Regions from separate parts of the Streptomyces sp. MMCC 100 genome, predicted to be linked through region 3. Evidence: riboswitches for the same ligand, from Rfam matches in the RefSeq annotation. Region 3 holds a riboswitch; each other region holds the start of a gene.
What was found. A riboswitch is a leader RNA that binds a small molecule or an ion and turns the genes downstream of it on or off. The one in region 3 is predicted to bind cyclic di-AMP.
Positions count from the first base shown of each region.

Region 1 (7,681 bases), 1.3 Mb from region 3:
AGTGGCAGGATCGGTGGAATTCCGCAGTTCCGCCCAATGATTCACCACGTGGTTCACCAAGTGCCTCACCCGGTGATTCCACCAAGGATTCCGCGATCGAAGGGACGTACATGCCCATGGGTCACACGGCCACAGCCCAGGCAGGCTCCGGCGGCCTGACAGCGACCGAGCACCGTCTGGCCAACGGCCTGCGCGTGGTGCTCTCCGAGGACCACCTGACCCCGGTCGCGGCGGTGTGCCTCTGGTACGACGTCGGCTCGCGCCACGAGGTCAAGGGGCGCACCGGCCTGGCTCACCTTTTCGAGCACCTCATGTTCCAGGGCTCCGCCCAGGTCAAGGGCAACGGCCACTTCGAGCTGGTACAGGGCGCCGGCGGCTCGCTCAACGGCACCACCAGCTTCGAGCGGACCAACTACTTCGAGACCATGCCCGCCCACCAGCTGGAGCTCGCCCTCTGGCTGGAGGCCGACCGCATGGGCTCCCTGCTGGCCGCCCTGGACGAGGAGTCCATGGAGAACCAGCGGGACGTCGTCAAGAACGAACGCCGCCAGCGCTACGACAACGTCCCCTACGGCACGGCCTTCGAGAAGCTGACCGCCCTCGCCTACCCGGAGGGCCACCCCTACCACCACACGCCGATCGGCTCGATGGCCGACCTGGACGCGGCGACGCTGGAGGACGCGCGCGCGTTCTTCCGCACCTACTACGCGCCGAACAACGCGGTGCTGTCGGTCGTCGGCGACATCGATCCCGAGCAGACGCTCGCCTGGATCGAGAAGTACTTCGGCTCCATCGCCTCGCACGACGGCAAGCAGCCTCCCCGGGACGGTTCGCTGCCCGACGTCATGGGCGGGCAGCTGCGCGAGATCCTCGAGGAGGAGGTCCCGGCCCGCGCCCTCATGGCGGCCTACCGCCTGCCGGAGGACGGCACGCGCGCGTGCGACGCGGCCGACCTGGCCCTGACCGTCCTGGGCGGCGGCGAGTCGTCCCGCCTCTACAACCGGCTCGTCCGCCGCGACCGCACGGCCGTCGCCGCCGGGTTCGGCCTGCTGCGGCTCGCCGGGGCGCCCTCCCTGGGGTGGCTGGACGTGAAGACGTCCGGCGACGTCGAGGTGCCGGTCATCGAGTCCGCCGTCGACGAGGAACTGGCCCGGTTCGCAGAGGAGGGCCCCACGGCCGAGGAGATGGAGCGCGCCCAGGCCCAGCTCGAGCGCGAGTGGCTGGACCGTCTGGGCACGGTCGCGGGCCGCGCCGACGAACTGTGCCGGTACGCCGTGCTGTTCGGCGACCCGCAGCTCGCCCTGACCGCCGTGCAGCGGGTGCTCGAGGTGACCGCGGAGGAGGTCCAGGAGGTCGCCAAGGCCCGCCTGCGCCCCGACAACCGCGCGGTGCTCGTCTACGAGCCCACCGCCCCCGCCGACGAGAACGACGCCGACACGAACGACGCCGACACGAACGACGCCACCGACGAGAACGAGGAGGCGGCCAAGTGACCGAGCTCGCCACCATGGAATTCCACGCGCAGCCGCAGGCCGGCGAGCCCAAGCCGTGGGCGTTCCCCGCCCCGGAGCGCGGCAGCCTCGGCAACGGCCTCACCGTGCTGCGCTGCCACCGCCCCGGCCAGCAGGTCGTCGCCGTCGAGGTCCTCCTCGACGCCCCCCTGGACGCCGAGCCGACCGGTCTCGACGGCGTCGCCACCATCATGGCGCGCGCCTTCTCCGAGGGCACCGACAAGCACTCCGCCGAGGATTTCGCCGCCGAGCTGGAGCGCTGCGGCGCCACGCTGGACGCGCACGCCGACCACCCCGGCGTCCGGCTGAGCCTCGAGGTGCCCGCCTCGCGCCTGGCCAAGGCCCTCGGTCTGGTCGCCGACGCGCTCAGGGCGCCCGCCTTCGCGGACAGCGAGGTCGAACGGCTGGTGCGCAACCGGCTCGACGAGATCCCGCACGAGCTGGCCAACCCCTCCCGCCGGGCCGCCAAGGAACTCTCCAAGGAGCTGTTCCCGGCCGACTCGCGCATGTCGCGCCCGCGCCAGGGCTCCGAGGAGACCGTCGCGAGCATCGACTCCGCGGCCGTACGCGCCTTCTACGAGCGGCACGTCCGTCCCGCCACGGCCACCGCCGTGGTCGTCGGCGACCTCACCGGCGTCGACCTCGACGCGCTGCTCGGCGACACCCTGGGCGCGTGGACCGGCTCGCCCGCCGAGCCGCGCCCCGTACCCCCGGTGACCGCCGACGACCGGGGCCGGGTCGTCATCGTCGACCGTCCCGGCGCCGTCCAGACGCAGCTGCTGATCGGCCGCACCGGCGCCGACCGGCACGACCGCGTGTGGCCCGCGCAGGTGCTCGGCACCTACTGCCTCGGCGGCACCCTCACCTCGCGCCTGGACCGCGTCCTGCGCGAGGAGAAGGGCTACACCTACGGCGTACGGGCGTTCGGGCAGGTCCTGCGTTCCGCGCCGGACGGAACGGGCGCCGCGATGCTCGCCATCAGCGGCTCCGTCGACACCCCGAACACCGGTCCCGCCCTCGAGGACCTGTGGACGGTGCTGCGCAAGCTCGCCGCGGAGGGGCTCACCGACGCCGAGCGTGACGTGGCCGTGCAGAATCTGGTGGGCGTGGCGCCGCTCAAGTACGAGACGGCGGCGGCCGTGGCGAGCACCCTGGCCGACCAGGTCGAGCAGCACCTGTCCGACGACTTCCAGGCGACGCTCTACCGCCAACTCGCGGCCACGGGCACCGTGGAGGCCACGGCGGCGGTCGTGAACGCCTTCCCGGTGGACCGCCTCGTGACGGTCCTCGTCGGCGACGCGGCGCAGATCAAGGAGCCCGTCGAGGCCCTCGGCATCGGTGAAGTCACCGTGGTGGCGGCCGAGTAGCGGCACGCGCGCGCGAAGGCCCTGGTGACCGGAGTGTCACCAGGGCCGCCGTATGTCCGGATTGGGGGAGTGACTGCCCGTCTGCCCTGTGGCGTGCGCTACAAAAACCCTGTTGCGTTTGAGGATTGAAGACAGCCCCGTTTAGCGTCTTCCGGGCTGTTCGTCAGGCAGTGCGCCGCACCCGCGGCACCGGACAGTCATCGCCGAGTCCCCGTACGGCGCGAGCCAGGGGAGCCGGGGACCCATCGCAGTCCCTGGGGTGAATCGGACGCCCGCGCATACCGCGAGGGGGCCCGTAGGAGACCTTCCACCTCCGAACCCGTCAGCTAACCCGGTAGGCGAGAGGGAAGGAAAGGACAAGCCTCTACATGGCGTTCACGCGCGCCACCGGTAAGCACCGCCGTACCGGCCGGGTGCACCGCACCACCGCCCGCGCGGCGGGAGTCGCGGCCCTCGCCACCACCGGCGTCGTCGGCACCCTCGCGGCTCCGGCGCTCGCCGCCGAGCCCCAGGTGGAGCAGAGCGGGCTCACTCCGGTCGTCACCATCGGCGACTCCATAGCCGACGAGATCGACGCCCAGGCCGTCGCCCAGAAGCAGGCGGCCGTGGACGCCGCCGCCCGTGAGGCGGCCCGGGAAGCGGCCCGTGAGCGGGCGGCCGAGGCGGCCAAGGAAGCACGCGAGGCCAAGGAGCGCGCCGCGCGGGAGGCGGAGCGCAAGCGCCTCAACACCTTCGTCGCGCCGATCACCGCCTCCTACGTCTCCACCGCGTACCAGGCCGGCAGCTCCCTGTGGTCCTCCGGCAGCCACACCGGCATCGACTTCCACGCCTCCAGCGGCACGACCGTGCACGCGGTCGGCGTCGGCACCGTCGTGGAGGCCGGCTGGGGAGGGGCGTACGGCAACCAGGTCGTGATCAAGATGCACGACGGCACGTACACGCAGTACGGGCACCTGTCGTCCATCGGCGTCTCCGTCGGCCAGTCGGTCGAGCCCGGCCAGCAGATCGGCCTCTCCGGCGCCACCGGCAACGTCACCGGACCGCACCTGCACTTCGAGGCCCGTACGAGCCCCGAGTACGGCTCCGACATGGACCCCGTCGCCTACCTCCGCTCCCACGGCGTGAACGTCTGACGGCGGTATTCGAAAGCCCCGGCTTCCCGAGCCGGGGCTTTTCGCATTTAATATCGCTTGATTGGCCCGAGGTCGCTCAACACGCGTCAACCGTCGACGTTTCGCGGGGTCAAGGGGAGGTCGGTCATGCGTATTCCGGCGCATTCGGTGTGCACGGCGATCCGGGACGACATCGTCGCCGGCATCCACGGCCGCGGGAGCCGGCTCACCGAGGAAATCCTCGCCCGCCGCTACGGCGTTTCCCGCGTCCCCGTCCGCGAGGCCCTGCGCACGCTGGAGGCCGAGGGCTTCGTGGTGACCCGGCGGCACGCGGGCGCGTGCGTCGCGGAACCCACGGAGCAGGAGGCCGCCGACCTGCTCGAGACCCGCACGCTCCTGGAGCCGCTCGGCGCCTCCCGGGCCGCCCGGCGGCGCACCGAGGCCCACCTCAAGGTGTTGCGCGGCCTGGTCAGGCTGGGACAGGAACGGGCCAGGCGGGGCAGCGGCGAGGACCTGCGCTCGCTGGGCGGCTGGTTCCACGAGACCCTCGCCCGGGCGGCCGACAGCCCCTCCCTGACCGCCCTGCTGACCCAGCTCCGCCACAAGATCGCCTGGATGTACGTCGTGGAGGCCCCGGCCGGGCCGGTGGAGTACTGGGCGGAGCACGGCGCGATCACCGACGCGGTGGCCCGGGGCGACGGCGACCGTGCGCGGGCGCTCATGGCCCTGCACATCGAGCGGTCGGTCTCCGCGCACCGGCTGCGATTCGCCTCCGGCGACGGGCGGACGGAGCGCGTGAGGAGTGCGCAACATTCCGTAAACACGGCGAGTGGGCGACAGTAACACGGGCGCCGTATACAAAGGGCAGGGAATTCCTGCCGGTGTTTTCTGCTGCCCGTAAACAGGATGAATGGACGGGTGGGCCGAAAGAGAAAAGGCGAAAGGCCCGTCCGGTGGTTCCGGCGGGCCTTTCGATGCTGCTGTCCGTCGGGCTCAGACGGTCTCGGGAAGCTCCTCGAGCCCCTCGGCGACCAGCTTCGCCAGCCGGTCCAGGGCGGCCTCCGCGCCCTCGGCGTCGGAGGCGAGGACGATCTCCTCGCCGCCCTGGGCGCCGAGGCCGAGGACGGCCAGCATGGAGGCCGCGTTGACGGGGGAACCGTCGGCCTTGGCGATCGTCACCGGGACGCCTGTGGCCGTGGCGGCTCGGACGAAGATGGAGGCGGGGCGGGCGTGGAGACCCTCGGCCCAGCCGACGTTGACGCGGCGCTCAGCCATGTGATGCTGCCCTTCAGGTGTTCAGAGGGGTTGAAGTTGTCTAGACCAGTCTTGTCTAGACCAGTTTCCCACATCGTGAAGCAGGCCGGGACGACCGCGTACGCCGTCCCGCGTGGTCGTCGGACCGCGGCCTCGGTCCGAGCTTGTGTCCTCCACAGACTGCCCCGCGCCGTTGTCGTACGCGAGCCGTACTCTGGGGCCCATGCAGACCTCGTCGGACCGGCACGAGTACCCCGCCCACTGGGAAGCCGACGTGGTGCTGCGCGACGGCGGCACCGCGCGCGTCCGCCCCATCACCGTTGATGACGCCGAGCGCCTGGTCAGCTTCTACGAGCAGGTCTCCGACGAGTCGAAGTACTACCGCTTCTTCGCGCCATACCCTCGCCTGTCCGCCAAGGACGTCCACCGCTTCACGCACCACGACTTTGTGGACCGGGTGGGACTCGCGGCCACCGTCGGCGGCGAGTTCATCGCCACCGTACGCTACGACCGGATCGGCGCCGGCGGAACACCCGCCACGGCACCGGCCGACGAGGCCGAGGTCGCCTTCCTCGTCCAGGACGCCCACCAGGGACGCGGCGTCGCCTCCGCGCTCCTGGAGCACATCGCCGCCGTCGCCCGCGAGCGCGGCATCCGCCGCTTCGCCGCCGAGGTGCTGCCCGCCAACAACAAGATGATCAAAGTCTTCATGGACGCCGGGTACACCCAGAAGCGGAGCTTCGAGGACGGCGTGGTCCGCCTGGAGTTCGACCTCGAACCCACCGACCGCTCGCTCGCCGTGCAGTACGCGCGCGAGCACCGCGCGGAGGCGCGTTCCGTCCAGCGGCTGCTGCAGCCCGGTTCGGTCGCGGTCGTCGGCACCGGCCGCACCCCCGGCGGCGTCGGCCGCAGCATCCTCGGCAACATCCGGGACGCGGGCTACACGGGCCGCCTGTACGCCGTGAACAGGGCCTTCCCCGAGGAGCAGAAGGAACTCGACGGGGTCCCGGCATGCCGCTCCGTGCGCGACATCGACGGACCCGTCGACCTCGCCGTCGTCACCGTGCCCGCCGCGCACGTCCCCGACGTCGTCACCGAGTGCGGCGAGCACGGCGTGCAGGGACTCGTGGTGATCTCCGCCGGATACGCCGACAGCGGCCCCGAGGGGCGCGAACGCCAGCGCGCCCTCGTGCGCCAGGCGCGCTCGTACGGCATGCGGATCATCGGGCCCAACGCCTTCGGGATCATCAACACCTCCCCGGGCGTGCGGCTCAACGCCTCCCTCGCCCCCGAGATGCCGCGCACCGGCCGGATCGGTCTGTTCGCCCAGTCCGGCGCCATCGGCATCGCCCTGCTCTCCCGGCTGCACCGGCGCGGCGGCGGAGTCACCGGCCACACCGGCGTGTCCACCTTCGTCTCCTCCGGCAACCGCGCCGACGTCTCCGGCAACGACGTCCTCCAGTACTGGTACGACGACCCGGAGACCGACGTCGCCCTGATGTACCTGGAGTCCATCGGCAACCCGCGCAAGTTCACCCGCCTGGCCCGGCGCACGGCGGCCGCCAAGCCCCTGGTCGTGGTGCAGGGCGCCCGGCACGGGGGTGCCGCGCCGCAGGGACACGCCGTACGGGCGACACGGCTGCCGCACGCGACGGTCTCCGCGCTGCTGCGGCAGGCCGGCGTGATCCGGGTCGACACGATCACGGACCTGGTCGACGCGGGGCTGCTGCTCGCCCGCCAGCCACTGCCCGCCGGACCGAGGGTGGCCATCCTGGGCAACTCCGAGTCACTGGGACTGCTCACGTACGACGCGTGCCTCTCCGAGGGCCTGCGCCCGCAGCCCCCGCTGGACCTGACGACGGCCGCCTCGGCCGACGACTTCCACGCGGCCCTCTCCCGCGCCCTGGCCGACGACACGTGCGACGCGGTCGTCGTGACCGCCATCCCGACGGTGGGGGAGGGGGCGGCCGCGGACGCCGCGCTGGCGGAGGCCCTGCGCTCGGCGGCGGCCGCGGTCCCCACCAAACCGGTCCTCGTGGTCCACGTGGAGCTGGGCGGCCTGGCGGAAGCCCTGTCGGCGGCGGCGAGCACCGCCCCTCAAGCGACTCCGGGCGCCGCCCCTCAAGCGACTCCGGGCGCCGCCGCTGAAGGGGCTCCGGGCACCGCTTCGAGCACGGCCGCCTCCCAGGCCGATCCGGGCACCACGCCCCAGGCCCCTCCCGCCCCAGTCTCTCCCCCCGGCCCCGGCACAGCTGCCGTGGCGAGTCCCGCCTCTCCGTCCGGTCCGGGCACAGCGGCTGGGGGGAGTCCCGTTTCTCCGTCCGGCCCGGGCACAGCGCCCGACCCGAGCCCCGCCTCTCCGACCACCCCGGGCGCCACTCAGCCCGCCCCCGTCAAGGCGCCCCAGCCCGGGGCCCCGGCCCAGCCGCCGCCCGCC
Region 1 covers NZ_JBGORK020000001.1:5,989,372-5,997,052, reverse strand. The annotation lists gene ABS735_RS27730 (M16 family metallopeptidase) at 111-1,493, shown strand; gene ABS735_RS27725 (M16 family metallopeptidase) at 1,490-2,878, shown strand; cyclic di-AMP (ydaO/yuaA leader) riboswitch at 3,070-3,234, shown strand; gene ABS735_RS27720 (M23 family metallopeptidase) at 3,247-4,011, shown strand; gene ABS735_RS27715 (GntR family transcriptional regulator) at 4,138-4,833, shown strand; gene ABS735_RS27710 (HPr family phosphocarrier protein) at 4,984-5,265, opposite strand; gene ABS735_RS27705 (bifunctional acetate--CoA ligase family protein/GNAT family N-acetyltransferase) at 5,468-7,681, shown strand, end outside.
Region 1: another riboswitch for cyclic di-AMP. It lies ahead of ABS735_RS27720 (M23 family metallopeptidase); the one in region 3 lies ahead of ABS735_RS33745 (transglycosylase SLT domain-containing protein).

Region 2 (7,681 bases), 190 kb from region 3:
CGTCGGTGAGGCGGTCTATCTCGTCGGCGACGAACTGCGCCTCGTCGTGCTCGGTGTCGGCGACGTACCCGGTGATCTGCGCGCCGCTGCCCTGGTTGGTCCACAGGTTCTTGGGGCGGCGGGACTCGTTGCGCTCGATGACCGCGTTGGCGGCGCTGAGGATGGTCTGCGTGGAGCGGTAGTTCTGCTCGAGCAGGATCGTCGTCGCGTCCGGGTAGTCCTCCTCGAACTGGAGGATGTTGCGGATGGTGGCGCCGCGGAAGGCGTAGATCGACTGGTCGGCGTCGCCCACCACGCACAGCTCGGCGGGCGGGACCTCGGCCTCCGGCGGCACGTCGACCGGGTGCTCGGAGGGGGTGCCGACCAGCTCGCGCACCAGGGCGTACTGCGCGTGGTTGGTGTCCTGGTACTCGTCGACCAGAACGTGCCGGAAGCGGCGGCGGTAGTGCTCGGCGACGTCGGGGAAGGCGCGGAGCAGGTTGACCGTCGTCATGATCAGGTCGTCGAAGTCGAGGGCATTGGCCTCGCGCAGCCGCGACTGGTACATGGCGTAGGCCTGGGCGAGGGTCTTCTCGAAGCCGTCCGCCGCCTGGGCGGCGAAGTCCTCCTCGTCGATCAGCTCGTTCTTCAGGTTGCTGATCTTCGCGCTGAACGACTTGGGCGGGAAGCGCTTGGGGTCCAGGTCCAGGTCGCGGCAGACCAGCGCCATGAGCCGCTTGGAGTCGGCGGCGTCGTAGATCGAGAACGACGAGGTGAAGCCGAGCTTCTTGGACTCGCGGCGCAGGATCCGGACGCACGCGCTGTGGAAGGTCATCACCCACATCGCGTTCGCGCGCGGGCCGACGAGCTGCTCGACGCGCTCCTTCATCTCGCCGGCGGCCTTGTTGGTGAAGGTGATCGCGAGGATCTGGCCGGGGTGGACGTTCCGCTCGGCCAGCAGGTGGGCGATGCGGTGGGTGAGCACACGGGTCTTGCCGGAGCCGGCACCGGCCACGATGAGCAGCGGGGAGCCGGAGTGGACGACGGCGGCCCTCTGGTTCTCGTTCAGCCCCTCCAGGAGTGCCGCGGCGTCCAGGACGGGGCGCGGGGCGCCGTCCCGGTAGTGGGTGTCCCGGTCCGGCGGCACGTCGAACTTCCCGCCGAACAGATCGTGCGGAACGGGCTCCGGTCCGTGATCGTCCTCGGGCGGCGGCGGGGGTTCCTCCTCGTGACCCCGGGGGGTCTGGAGGCTCGCCAGGAAGCTGTCGTCAAAGAGGCTGCTCATCGCTCTCCGAGTCTAGGGCGCCCCACCGACAACCCGGTGCCACCCCGGAAAATGACCACCCGTTCCCGGCGCGGGCACACCCCGCGACCAGCAGGAGCACGAAGAGTGACGTCCACGACCGGCCCAGGGGCACCCGCGCGGAAGGTCACGAAAATGTATCGGGCATATCACCCACCAACCTTCACAGCGGCCACACGAGTTGGCTACGGTGCGGGGCAGGCCGCTCGCCCCCCTCCGGCGAACCTCGCCGGGCCGCGCGGCCTCCGCCGAGTCCGGCCCTGCCCGCGCGGCACCCGGAGCCGGGGACCCAACCGAGACCTTTGGGGTGAATCGGCCGAACCGCCCTCCACGAGGGCCGGCTCCGCCGTAGGGCAACCCTTCCGCGCCACACCGCCCGAACCCGACAGCTAACCCGGTAGGCGGAGCACTGGAAGGAGTCGCCTCCTTGGCGTCGCACCGCAAGTCGCGCCCCACCGGTACCCGCGTCGCGGGCATACGGACCCCGGTCCTCGCCACCGCGGCCCTCACCTCCGTCGCCCTGCTGTCCCAGACGGCCGATGCGACGCCGTCGGACGACCGGCCGACCCTCGAAGAGGTCGAGAAGAAGGTCGACGACCTCTACCGCCAGGCCGGGTCGGCGACCGAGAAGTACAACGCGGCCAAGGAGAAGACCACCAAGCAGCGCAAGAAGGTCGACACCCTCCTCGACGACGTCGCCCAGCGCACCCAGAAGCTCAACGACGCGCGCGAGGAGCTGGGTTCCTTCGCCTCCGCCCAGTACCGCACGGGCGCCTCGGTCCCGGAGACCGCGACCCTGCTGCTCGCGGACTCGCCGCAGGACTACTTCGACCAGAACCAGCTGATGAACCGGCTCACCGGCCGGCAGAAGAGCGCCGTCGACGACTACGTCACCCAGCAGTCCGAGACGATGAAGAAGCGCCGGGAGGCCACCGAGAGCCTCGAAACGCTCACCGAGTCGCAGAACGACCTGAAGACGGCCAAGTCGACCGTCCAGAAGAAGCTCGCCACCGCGCGGGAGCTGCTTTCGGAGCTGACCGCCGAGGAGAAGGCCCGGCTGGCGGCGATCGAGAAGAAGAAGCAGGAGGAGGCCGCCCGCAAGGCCGCCGAGCTGGCGAAGAAGCAGCAGGCGGAGCAGGAGGCGGAGCGCAAGCGGCAGGAGGAGGCCGCCCAGCAGCAGGAGAGCGACACCGGTTCGGGTTCCTCCGGCGGCACCGGTTCGTCAGGTTCCTCCACGCCGGGCACCTCGAACGGCACCAAGGCCGAGAGCGCGCTCGCCTTCGCCCGCGCCCAGATCGGCAAGCCGTACGTCTGGGGCGCCACGGGCCCCGGCTCCTACGACTGCTCGGGCCTCACCCAGGCCGCCTGGAAGGCCGCGGGCGTGACGCTGCCGCGCACCACCTACGACCAGGTCAACGCCGGCACGACCGTCTCCGTGTCCCAGGCACAACCCGGTGACCTGGTCTTCTTCTACGACGACATCAGCCATGTCGGCCTGTACATCGGCGACGGCATGATGATCCACGCCCCGAAGCCGGGCGCGTACGTCCGCGAGGAGTCGATCTTCTACGACGGCGAGTCGTCCATCTACAGCGTGGTGCGCCCGGCCTGATCGGTGCGGTCTTTAGCATCGGGCGCATGTCATCGGCCACCCATCCCTCCGCGCTGCGTGCCTGGTGGGCGCAGCGTCCACCGGCGGCCGGGGCCGCGGTGATGGCGACCGGCATCGTGTCGGTCGCCCTGCATCTGACGGGCCGCGAGGTTCTGTCCCGGATCGCCCTGGCCCTGGCCTGCGCCGCCTGGCTGCTGCTGGCGGCGAACTTCGTCCACCTGCTGCTGGCCGACCGGGCGCAGTGGGTGAAGCGGGCCGGGACTCCGGGCGCGCTCACCGCCGTCGCCGCGACGACCGTGCTCGGCACCCGCTTCTCGCTGCTCGGCTGGTCGCTCCTGGCGGCGGTACTGCTGGTGCTGGCGGCGCTGCTGTGGCCGTGGCTGCTGCTCCTGGTGGTGCGGCACTGGGGGCGGAGGATGCCCGGGGCGGTGTTCCTGGGCTGCGTGGCCACGGAGGGGCTCGCCGTGCTCGCCGCGACGCTGGCCGCGGCCACCTCGACGCCGTGGCTGGCGCACGCGGCGCTGGTGCCGTTCTGGCTGGGGATCGTGCTCTATCTGATCGCGCTGTTCCGCTTCGATCTGCGGCAGGTGGCCCGGGGCGCCGGGGACCAGTGGGTGGCGGGCGGCGCGCTCGCCATCTCTGCCCTCGCCGGTGCCAAGCTGCTCGCGGCGGCCGGGACCGGCATGTACCTGTGGAACGCCGACGACCACGCCGTCCTGCACGACCTGACCGTCTTCCTGCTCGCCCTCGACCTCGCCTGGTACGCCGTGCTCCTGGCCGCCGAGATCGCCTGGCCCCGCCTCCGCTACGACGTACGCCGCTGGTCGACGGTCTTCCCGCTCGGCATGACGGCGGCGGCGACGCTGTCCGTCTCCGCCGTCCTCGACGTCCCGTGGCTGGACGCGCCCGGCCGGGCGCTGCAGTGGATCGCGGTGGCCGGATGGCTGGCGGTCGCGGCGGGGGCGGTCGTCCAGGCCCGGGCCGGGCTGCGGTCCGCGCGGGCGGACGCCGGGGCGGTCAGGTCCACAGCACCGCGATGAAGATGTTGGCGAGGGTCAGCGCGCCCACCAGGCCGAACAGCGGCTTGTCCACCTTCTCGTCGTCGCGCTTCACGTAGACCAGAGCGAGGATCACGATCAGCACGGCGAGCTTCACGCCGATCTTGACATTGTCGACGGAGTAGTCCTGGGCCTGGTTGAGGCCGACCAGGACGGCGCCGGTGACCAGCATCGTCAGCGCGCCGTGCAGCATCGCGGGGGTGAACCGGGCCGCGCCCCGGCCCATCGCCTTCATCTGGGTCAGGAAGCCGCCGAGGAGCGCGGCGATACCGATGATGTGCAGGCCGACGAAGATGTGGATGAGTACGTCCATGAGGCCGGAGCCTAATGAGGAGCCGGACGCGTCCGGACACCGGCCCGCTCCGTCCCACCACGGGGCCCCATAACAGCTCACGTCCCCCACCCGCCTCCCGTCCGGCGTATCGGTCATCACCCTGCGTGAAGACGACGGGCCCCGAAAGGGACGGCGGTCACATACGGTCGCCACCCGATCCGCTACCGCCACTTCCGCGCATCCCGTCACCGGACCGTTACCGACGCGCCTAGCGTCCTGGCCCAGGCAGCCGGAGCGGACCGGAGCCGACCCGGCGCGGGCCGGAGTCGAGTCGTACGGAAGGACGTGGATCGCAGGTGGGAACGCACCGCAGGCCGCGACAGCGCGCGACGGGCGGCGGCAGAGTCCGTACGGCGGCCACGATCACCCTCGCGGGCGCGGCCACCGCGACGGGCCTGGGCGGGACCGGCCACGCCGATCCGCAGCCGACGGCGGCGCAGGTCAGGGCCAAGGTGGACAAGCTCTACCAGGAGGCCGAGGTGGCCACGGAGAAGTACAACGGCGCGAAGGAGAAGGCGGACGCCGCCGAACAGCGCCTGGAGGATCTGCGCGACGAGGCCGCCCGCAAGGAGGACCGGCTGAACTCGGCGCGGGAGGCACTGGGTTCGGTCGCGGCGGCGCAGTACCGCAGCGGCGGTCTGGACCCGGCGCTGCAACTGGCGCTCTCCTCCGACCCGGACCGGTATCTCGACGGCGCCGCGTTCGCCGAGCGCGCGGGCAGCCGGCAGAAGGCCACGGTGGGCCGCGTGCGCAAGGAACTCCGCGACATCGAGCAACTGCGCGGCGCCGCCCGCATCGAGGTGACCTCGCTGAAGTCGCGCCGGGCCGAGCTGAAACGTCACCGCGAGGCCGTCACCGGCAAGCTGGCCGAGGCCCGCCGCCTGCTGTCCCAACTGACCGCCGAGGAACGCGCCCGCGCCGGCGAGGGAACGGGCGACCGCGCCTCCCGCGCCTCTACCTCCGGCTCCAGGGACGGCCTGTCCGCCTCGTCCCAGGCCCCCAACTCCCGCGCCGCGGCGGCCGTCGCCTACGCCTACCAGAAGCTCGGCAGCCCCTACGTATGGGGCGCGACCGGCCCGAACGCCTTCGACTGCTCGGGCCTCACCCAGGCCGCCTACCGCGCCGCCGGTGTCTCCCTCCCCCGCACGACCTACGCCCAGATCGACGCGGGCCGCCGCGTCTCCCGCTCCGAGCTCCTCCCAGGCGACCTGGTCTTCTTCTACTCGGGCATCAGCCACGTCGGCATCTACGTCGGCAACGGCCAGATGATCCACGCCCCGAACCCGTCGGCCCCGGTCCGCGTCGCCCCGGTCGACGAGATGCCGTTCGCGGGGGCTACGCGGGTGGTGTGACCCTCTCCCGCGAAACCGTCACACCAGCCGCCGGGCCGTCGCCCAGCGGGTCAGCTCGTGGCGGTTGGACAGCTGGAGCTTGCGCAGGACCGCGGAGACGTGGGACTCGACCGTCTTCACCGAGATGTACAGCTGCTTGGCGATCTCCTTGTACGCGTAGCCACGGGCGATCAGGCGCAGTACCTCGCGCTCGCGCTGGGTGAGCCGGTCCAGGTCCTCGTCGACCGGCGGGGCGTCGGTGGAGGCGAACGCGTCCAGGACGAAGCCGGCCAGGCGCGGGGAGAAGACGGCGTCGCCCTCCTGGACGCGGAAGACTGAGTTGACCAGGTCCGTGCCGGTGATGGTCTTGGTCACGTAACCCCGGGCACCGCCGCGGATCACACCGATCACGTCCTCCGCCGCGTCCGACACGGACAGCGCGAGGAAGCGGACGGGCCGCTCGGCGTCGCTCATCAGGGGCGCGCAGCGGCGCAGCACCTCGACCCCGCCGCCGCCGGGGAGGTGGACGTCGAGGAGCACGACCTCGGGGCGGGTCGCGGTGATGACCGTGACGGCCTGGTCGACGTCGGCGGCCTCGCCCACGACCTCGACCCCGGTCTCGGCGGTCTGGCCGATCTCGGCCTGGACGCCGGTGCGGAACATGCGGTGGTCGTCGACGAGCACTACGCGTACGTGGCGCTCCCCCGCGCCGCCATTGGCCGGCTGCGCGGGCTCGGCCGCCTCGCCCGGTCCCGCCGTTCCGTTCGCCTCGGTCGGGTCGCTCATGACGTCTTCTCCGCCCTCTCCATTTCCAGTTCGACCTCCGTGCCGCCGTCCGGCACCGCGCGCAGCCGCGCCGTGCCGCCGTTGCGCTCCATGCGGCCGATGATCGATTCTCTGACGCCCATGCGGTCGGCGGGTATCGAGTCGAGGTCGAAGCCGGGGCCGCGGTCCCGGACGGACACGAAGACCGTCCTGCCCTCGACTTCGGCGAAGACCTGTACGGCGCCGCCCTCGCCACCGTACTTGGCCGCGTTCACCATCGCCTCGCGCGCGGCCTGCATCTGTGCGCTGGTCCTCTCGTCGAGCGGGCAGTCGCCGACGACGACCACCTCGATGGGGACGCCGTGCTTGTCCTCGACCTCCGCGGCGTTGCGCTTGACGGCCTCGGCGAGGGTGGTGGGCTCGTCGTCCTCGTCCTTGCCGTTGCCCTCGGGTTTGTAGAGCCAGGCGCGCAGGTCGCGCTCCTGGGCCCGCGCCAGGCGGCGCACCTCGCCCGCGTTCTCCGCGTTGCGCTGGATCAGGGTCAGGGTGTGCAGCACCGAGTCGTGGACGTGGGCGGCGACCTCGGCGCGCTCCTGCGCGCGGATGCGCATCAGCCGCTCCTCGGAGAGGTCCTGCGTCATCCGCACCAGGTAGGGGCCGGCGAGGAGCGTTATGCCGACGAGGACGGCGAGGGCCGCCTGGAGGACGGAGCCGAGGTGGGCGGCGGATCCCTGGAGGACGAAGATGCCGGTGACACCGGCCGTCACCAGCAGGACCCCGGCCACGGAGCGCAGCAGGGTGACGGTGCGGCGGTGGCGTCCCACCTCGGCCCAGCGGGCCCGGCGCGCGTTGTCCGCCTGCCGCCAGACGAGGGCGACGCCGGCGCCGACGAGCACGGTCGGCCAGAGGTAGGCCTTGGCTCCGCCGCCGAGGTCGACGTTGCCCACGAAGACCAGGGCCACGACGACCATGAGGAGCAGGGCGACTATCTGCCCCTTGTCCGGTTTGCGGGCGACGAGTCTGCGGCGGCCGTCCGGCGCGGTCTCCGAGGTGACGAGGGACGGCGGTTTCTGCGCCTCCACACCTCCGACGCCCAGCGGTACGAAGAACCAGAAGGCCGCGTACAGCAGCGCGCCCAGGCCGTCGGCCATGAACAGGCCGACGAAGGCGAACCGGACCCAGATGACGGGCAGCCCGAGATGCCCGGCGAGCCCCCGCGCCACGCCACCGAGCCAGCGTCCGTCGCTGCTTCGGTAGAGCTTGCGCGGCGGCCGCGGTTCGACGACGGGTGCTGCTGCG
Region 2 covers NZ_JBGORK020000001.1:7,090,136-7,097,816, forward strand. The annotation lists gene pcrA (DNA helicase PcrA) at 1-1,264, opposite strand, end outside; cyclic di-AMP (ydaO/yuaA leader) riboswitch at 1,519-1,703, shown strand; gene ABS735_RS32675 (C40 family peptidase) at 1,710-2,894, shown strand; gene ABS735_RS32680 (tellurite resistance/C4-dicarboxylate transporter family protein) at 2,921-3,934, shown strand; gene ABS735_RS32685 (hypothetical protein) at 3,912-4,265, opposite strand; gene ABS735_RS32690 (C40 family peptidase) at 4,583-5,638, shown strand; gene ABS735_RS32695 (LuxR C-terminal-related transcriptional regulator) at 5,657-6,403, opposite strand; gene ABS735_RS32700 (PspC domain-containing protein) at 6,400-7,681, opposite strand, start outside.
Region 2: another riboswitch for cyclic di-AMP. It lies ahead of ABS735_RS32675 (C40 family peptidase); the one in region 3 lies ahead of ABS735_RS33745 (transglycosylase SLT domain-containing protein).

Region 3 (7,681 bases):
TCGGCGGTTTCCGTTCCCCTGCCGTCCAGAGCCTGTCATGCCTGTCATGCCTGTCATGCCTGTCGTGCACCTACTGTCGAGTCTCTCCGCTCGCTCGCGATTCTCACGTCACCGGGGTGTCACAGGCTCGTTCCAGGAGGTCACGCCCGTATCGGCGAGGTCGGCGCGGGTGGGGGCGAGACGGTTGCGGGACGTCCGCGGGGCCGAGAGTGACTGGGCACGCGAGCGGGCAGGCGGACGGGCATGCGACAGGGACCCGAGATATGGCTCCGCGGGCCGGTGGCCGTGCCGCAGGCGCCCGCGCCACAGCCACCCGCCCCGCAGACCCCCGCCCCGGAGGCTCCGGCGCCCGAGGCTCCGGTAGCAGAGGCTCCGGCACCAGAGGCACCCGCGCCGGAGCAGCCCGGCTCAGGCGCACGGCGCTTCTCCTGGGTCGGCACGCACGGCGGCGCGGGCGTCTCGACGCTCGCCGCGGTCTACGGCGGGCACGACTGCGGGCGCCGCTGGCCCGGCCCGGCGGACCCGGCGTCGGTGCTGCTGGTGGCCCGTACGCACGCGGCCGGACTGGCGGCCGTGGCCCGGGCCGTGGAGGACTTCCGGCGCGGACGAACCCCGGCGGGACTCGACCTCCACTCCGTCGTCCTGGTCGCGGACGCCCCCGGACGGCTTCCCCGGCCGCTCACCCAGCGCGTGAGACTGCTCGAATCCGCCGTGGACGTCCACCGCGTGCCCTGGGTCACCGGCTGGCGCCTGGGTGAGGCCGACGCCGGCCCGCCCCGGGGGACCGAATCGCTGGTCCGCCTCACCCGGCGGGTGCGCTGACCGCAGCCGTACCCCGCGGGCCGCGGCTATGCGGTGACGTCCTTCGTCGTGAACCGCGCCCAGGCCGCCGAGCCGAAGACCGCCGCGTAGAGGGCCTGGAGGCCCAGGTTCTTCACCAGGTCGTCCCAGTAGACCGGCTCGCGCATCACGTCGGCGAAGGAGAGCCAGTAGTGCGAGAAGAAGTACGGCTGGAGGGCGTCGAGCTGGGGGATCTGGTCGAGGATCTGGACGGTGATCAGCAGCCCGACCGTGGTCGCCATCGCCGCGATGCCGCTGCCCGTCAGGGTGGAGACGAACAGGCCGAGGGCCGCGACGCCGACGAGCGAGGCGGCCACCACCAGGGCGATCAGCAGCGCCCGCCCCAGGCCCTCGGTGTAGCTGATCCGGGTGCCGGAGATGGTGATCAGGTCGCCGACCGGGAACAGCAGCGCCCCGACCGCGAGCGCCGAGACCGCGACGACCAGGGTGGCCGCGAGGCAGAAGGCGATCACCATCGCGTACTTGGTGAGCAGCAGCCGGGAGCGGCCTGCCGGGGCGACCAACAGGTAGCGGAGCGTGCCCGCGCTCGACTCGCCCGCGATCGCGTCGCCCGCGACGACGCCGATGGCCATCGGCAGGAAGAACGGGAGGGTCGCCGCGAGCGCGGTGAAGACCAGGAACAGCCCGTTGTTGCTGACCTGCGAGATGAACGCCGGTCCCTCGCCGCCACCGCCGCCCGGCGAGGAGCCGTCGCTCGTCTCGATCTTCACGGCGATGCCGACCAGGACCGGCACGGCGGCGAGCACGGCCAGCAGGGCGAGGGTGCGCCAGCGCCGGAACGTGGTCAGCAGTTCGCTGCGGAGCAGCCCGAGTGACCACAGCGGACTCGCAACCCGCGCCGCATCCGGGTCCGGCACCGCGCCCGGCGCCGCGACGGCGGCCTCCCCCACCGGCTCTCCCCGCACTTCAGCCCGCGACATCGAAGCCCTCCCCCGTCAGCGCCACGAACGCGTCCTCCAGCGAGGCCCGTTCCACGACGAAGCCCCTGACCCGGACCCGGGCCGCGACCAGCGCCGCGTTCACCTCGGCGAGGTCGCGCTCCGGTGGTTCCGCCGTCACCCGGTCCCCGTCGACGACCACGTCCGACGCCCCCTGCTCCTTCAGGACCCGGGCGGCGTCGCCCGCGTCCGGCGTGGTCACCACCAGCCGGCCGCGCGCCCCGGCCACCAGGTCGGCGACCGCGCCCTGGGTGATCAGCCGCCCCTGTGCCATCACAGCGGCGTGGGTGCACACCTGCTCGATCTCGTCCAGCAGATGGGAGGAGAGGAAGACGGTGGTGCCGTCGGAGGCCAGTTCGCGCACGAGGGTGCGGATCTCGCGCATGCCCTGGGGGTCGAGCCCGTTGGTCGGCTCGTCCAGGACGAGCAGGCGGCGCGGCTGGAGCAGCGCCGCGGCGAGGCCCAGCCGCTGCTTCATGCCGAGCGAGTACGCCTTCGCCTTCTTGCCGCCCGCGGCCGCGAGTCCCACCCGGTCGAGCGCCGCGGCGACGCGCTCGCGCCGGGTGCGCGGATCGGCGGTCGGGTCGGCGGCGTCGTAGCGCAGCAGGTTGTCCCGCCCGGAGAGGAAGCCGTACAGGGCCGGGCCCTCGATGAGGGCGCCGACCCGGGGCAGTACGGTGCGGGACGCGCGCGGCATGGGCCGGCCGAGGACCCGGGCGCTGCCCGAGGTGGGTTCGATCAGCCCCATCAGCATGCGGATGGTGGTGGTCTTGCCGGAGCCGTTGGGGCCGAGGAAGCCGAAGACACTGCCCGCCGGGACGGTCAGGTCCAGACCGTCTACGGCGAGTTGTCCGCCGCGGTAGCGCTTGGTGAGCCCGCGGGTGGCGATGACGGCGTCATCCGCGCTCTCCTGGTCCGGGCGCTCCGGCTCCGTGGCGGACGGTTCGGCCATCGGCTCCCTCTTTTCGTCCTCTTCGCCGTACGGGTGGGGGGCTGCTCACGTCCGGCTGCGTACGTCCGGCTGTCTCCGTCCGGCTGCGTACGCCCGGCTGCGTACGTCCTACTTCGCGGCGTCGGCCGCCTTCACCAGCGCGTCCTTGGTGACCGCGCCGGCGTAGACCTTGCCGTCGTCCGTGATCAGGGCGTTGACGAGGCGGGTCTTGAAGACCGTGCCCGAGCCGAAGTCGCCCTTGACCTGGTCACCGAAGGAGCCGAGGAAGCCACCGAGGGCGCCGAGGTCACCGCCCGCGGATGCCGTGGGCAGGCCGCCCTGGGCGCCGGTGTCGAAGGTGGCGATCGAGTTCCAGCCCTCGCCGATGACCTCGAGCCCGTCCATCCCCCCGGCGAGGTCGCCCTCGGCCTTGCGCCCGTGCTCCGGGGCCTTGGCGGTCTCGTCGCCCTCGGTCACCTTCGCGCCCTTGGGCGGCGTGAAGTCGAACGTCGACGCGTCCGGCTTCGCGAAGCTGACCTTGGTGAAGCCCACGTCCACGACGGCGGCGCCGCCGCCGGCCGGGGTCAGCGTGAACTTCAGCGGCGTGCCGGTCTCGGCGTCCACGGCCACGGTGATCGCACCGACCGTGGAACCGTCCTGCTTGGGCTCGACGACCAGGCGGTACGCGTCCCTGCCGGCCACCTGCGCGGTGCCGCCGACGGTCACGGACGTGGTGTCGTCGACCGCCTTGAGCGCCTGGTCGGCGAAGTCCTTCGGGGTGGCCGGCACGTCCTTCTCCGGCTCCGGCCGCTCGGCGCTGCCCGAGGTGGTGGAGTGGTAGACCTCGTTGGACTTGCTGTCGTAGCCCCAGACGTCCTTGCCGTTGTGGATCAGGCTGTACTCGGCGGCGTTCTCCAGCAGGGACAGCTTCTGCCGGCCGGGACCGTCGGCCGCGACGCGCAGCGTATGGCTACCGGACACCAGCTCGGTGAGCTTGGCCGACGGGTCGGCGGCGGAGCCCTCGTCGTCCCCGCCGGAGCCCGGACCTCCGGACATTCCGGACATCAGGCCGCTCTCCAGTCCGCCGAGGTCCGGCAGGCCCAGGTCGGTGCTGATGCGCACCGTGCCGGACAGCTGCTCGACGTCCGACTTGGCGATCTTCTCGATGAGCTGCTCCGCGGTGACCTTCGGCAGGTCGGGGTCCCCGGAGTCGGCGAGCGCGGGGACGAGCCCGATCGTCGCGGCCGCCACTCCCATCACCGCGACCGGGACGACGTACCGCGCGGCCTTGCGCCGTCCGGCCCGCAGCTCCTCGCCCTCCCCGGCGGTCGTGTTGTCGTCGGAATCGATCGGTGCCATGTGTGCCCTACCTCCGTCGTCGGCGGCGGCTGTCTCGCGACCTCGCACTTGTTCACCCGTGAGCCGCCATTCTCACCCGAATCGGTGAGGATTGGTGTTTTTCCGTGGTGTCCATCTGACCAAATCACCGGAGCACAAGCGTCAGACCGCGGGCTCAACTCCGCCTACTCCTGCGGGATGACACGGAGGGGCGGCGGCTCCCCCTACCCGTAGGGTCCGGTGTACGGCGGACGGCGGACGGCGGACAGCACGTGACAGACGGGCGCCGGGGCGGTCACCCGGCCCGGTGCACCACCGCGTCGCACAGCTCCACCAGCGCCGCCTTCGCGTCGCACTCCCGCAGCGGGGCCAGCGCGGCCCGGGCCTCCTCGGCGTACCGGACGGTGTCCCGGCGCGCCTGCTCCAGCGCGGGGTGGGCGCGCAGCAGGCGCAGCGCCTCGGCGTGCCGCGCGTCGTCGCTCAGGTCGGAGCCGAGCAGCTCGCACAGGGCGATGTCCTCGGCGAGCCCCAGCCGGGCCGCCCGCTCGCGCAGCCGCAGTACCGGCAGGGTGGGGATGCCCTCGCGCAGGTCCGTGCCTGGCGTCTTGCCGGACTCGTCGGAGTCGGAGGCGATGTCCAGGACGTCGTCCGCGAGCTGGAAGGCGACGCCGAGCCGCTCGCCGTACTGGGTCAGCACGTCCACCACCGTCTCGTCGGCGCCGGACATCATCGCGCCGAACCGGCAGGAGACCGCCACCAGCGAGCCCGTCTTGCCGCCCAGCACGTCCAGGTAGTGGTCGACCGGGTCGCGGCCGTCCTGCGGTCCTGCCGTCTCCAGGATCTGACCGGTGACCAGCCGCTCGAACGCGAGGGCCTGGACGCGGACCGCCTCGGGTCCGAGGTCGGCGAGGATCTGCGAGGCGCGGGCGAACAGGAAGTCGCCGGTGAGGACCGCGACCGAGTTGCCCCAGCGGGTGTTCGCGCTGGGCACCCCGCGCCGCACGGCGGCCTCGTCCATCACGTCGTCGTGGTACAGCGTGGCGAGGTGGGTCAGCTCCACAACCACGGCCGAGGGCACGATGCCCGGGGCGTAGCGGTCGCCGAACTGGGCCGAGAGCATCACCAGCAGCGGCCGGAACCGTTTCCCGCCGGCCCGCACCAGGTGCTGGGCGGCCTCCGTGATGAACGGCACCTCGCTTTTGGTTGCCTCAAGCAACCCTTCCTCGACAGCAACCAATCCGGCCTGGACATCGGCTTCCAGAGCCTGGTCCCGCACGCTCAGCCCGAACGGCCCGACGACGGTCACGAGGGGTCTCCTGTCTGCTGGTGTCTACTGGCGATTACCTGGTTTGTCGATAGGTCGCTGCCACCACTCAAGTCAGCGTATCCGGTCACGTTTCGATCACCGCGAGCGCCCACCGTTACAGGCCGGTCGGTATCAGATCATGAACGGTATGTTTTTGATCAGGTGATATGAGCAGATTTTGACTGATATCGCCAGAGGGGACGAGCCGGACCCCAGGAGGGCGAGCGGGCCGGAAGCCGCCATTCAAGATCCCATCACTCCTCCCAACGGCCCGCACCGCGAGAACGTCACCCAATCGACACGCACACCCGGGCCGCGCTCGCGTCCGCGTCCACGCTCGTACCCACGCACGCGTCCACGCTCGTGCCCACGTCCGCGTCCACGCTCGTACCCACGCCGGCACCCGCACCCGCACCCGCACCCGCACCCGTCGGCATGCGTCCGTCCGGCAGGCACGACACGCCCCCCCTTTCCGCCCTGCCCACCACCCCGCTTCCCCCTCCTCCTCGCCCGACACCCGAAGCCGTCCTCAACCGTGGCCGGTTGACAACCGATTGAGGCTAATGCCCGTTTTGCCGCGCTTATTGGCGCCAGTGAGTTGGCTCACGCCGAACCGCCCGCAGGCAACCTCGCCGCAACCTGTGCCCTCCCTTTGCCCCGCAAGCCAGTTGGGGCTTGGCAACCGCAAAGGATCAAGAGCCTCAAACGCCTCAGAACAAGGTCAACAGGCACGTTGGGTGATTCCTGCACTTGTTCCGGACATGTGCTCTCGCATACGTTCCCGGCCTGTCGGGCGGACGCCGAATCCTGCCACCGCCCGGACGCACAGTCATCCGCCAACAAACTCGCCGGCAGGAGCGGGGGACCCAGGTAAGTCGCCGCACCGGTCACCACCGGAGCGGCTCGGGGTGAAGCCGTACCCGTCAGGGCGCGGCCGGGCACCTCCCCGCCCGAACCCGACAGCTCACCTCGCAGGCGTAAGGAGAGGGACACAGCATGTCTGCCAACGGTCAGAACCGTCACGCCTTCACCGGCCGCCTCGCCCGCAAGCTCGCCGTGGCCGGCACCGGTGCCGCGGTGCTCGCGCTGCCGCTCATCGGCGCCACCACCGCCTCCGCGGCCACCCCGGCCGCCGCCACTACCGCCACGACCGCCACCACGGCGGCGACGACGTACCCGGACAACCTCGACGGCTGGATCCGCGAGTCGCTCGACATCATGGCGCAGCACGGCATCCCCGGGACCTACGAGGGCATCCACCGCAACATCATGCGGGAGTCCTCCGGCAACCCGCTCGCCATCAACAACTGGGACATCAACGCCATCAACGGCACCCCGTCCAAGGGTCTGCTCCAGGTGATCGACCCGACCTTCCAGGCGTACCACGTGGAGGGCACCTCCTGGGACCCGTACGACCCGGTCGCCAACATCACCGCCGCCTGCAACTACGCGGCCGACCGCTACGGCTCGATGGACAACGTCTTCAGCGCGTACTGAGCCGTACCGCCGCGGTGACGCACCGAGAGGTACCGCAGTAGCGCACTAAGAGGTACCGAAGATCCGCTCGAGGACGACGGCCACGCCGTCGTCCTCGTTCGTCGTGGTGACCTCGTCGGCCACCGCCTTGAGTTCGGGGTGGGCGCCGGCCATGGCGACGCCGTGGGCCGCCCACTGGAACATGGGGATGTCGTTGGGCATGTCCCCGAAGGCGATCGTCCGTCGCCGCTGAAGGCCCAGGTGCTCGGCGGCCAGCGCCAGGCCGGTCGCCTTGGTGATGCCGCACGGCTGGAGCTCCACCGTGCCGGGGCCCGACATGGTGACCGTCGCCAGGGAACCGACCACCGCACGCGCCGTCGCCGCCAACTCGTCGTCGGTCAGCTCGGGATGGCGCAGCAGCACCTTGCTGATCGGCGTGCTCCACAGTTCCTCGCGCCGCTCGACGGGCACCGCGGGCAGGGTGGGGTGGGGCATCAGGTAGCCCGGCTCGATGAGCGTCAGGCCGTCGACGCCGTCCTGGTCGACGGCGGCGTACACCTGGCCCACCTCGGCCTCGATCTTGCCGAGCGCGGTCTCGGCCAGCTCCCGGTCCAGGGTGACCGACCACAGCATTCGGTGCGCACCGGCGTCGTACACCTGCGCGCCCTGCCCGCACACCGCGAGCCCCGTGCAGCCGAGGCGGTCGAGCAGGGAGCGCACCCGGGGGGCCGGCCGCCCCGTCACCACCAGGTGCCGCGCACCCGCCCCGGCGACCCGCGCCAGCGCGGCCAGCGACCGTTCGGAGACGGTGTCGTCGCCGCGGAGCAGCGT
Region 3 covers NZ_JBGORK020000001.1:7,283,438-7,291,118, forward strand. The annotation lists gene ABS735_RS33720 (DUF6668 family protein) at 244-822, shown strand; gene ABS735_RS33725 (ABC transporter permease) at 849-1,781, opposite strand; gene ABS735_RS33730 (ABC transporter ATP-binding protein) at 1,768-2,751, opposite strand; gene ABS735_RS33735 (LolA family protein) at 2,860-4,089, opposite strand; gene ABS735_RS33740 (polyprenyl synthetase family protein) at 4,364-5,374, opposite strand; cyclic di-AMP (ydaO/yuaA leader) riboswitch at 6,199-6,366, shown strand; gene ABS735_RS33745 (transglycosylase SLT domain-containing protein) at 6,371-6,871, shown strand; gene ABS735_RS33750 (HAD family hydrolase) at 6,917-7,681, opposite strand, start outside.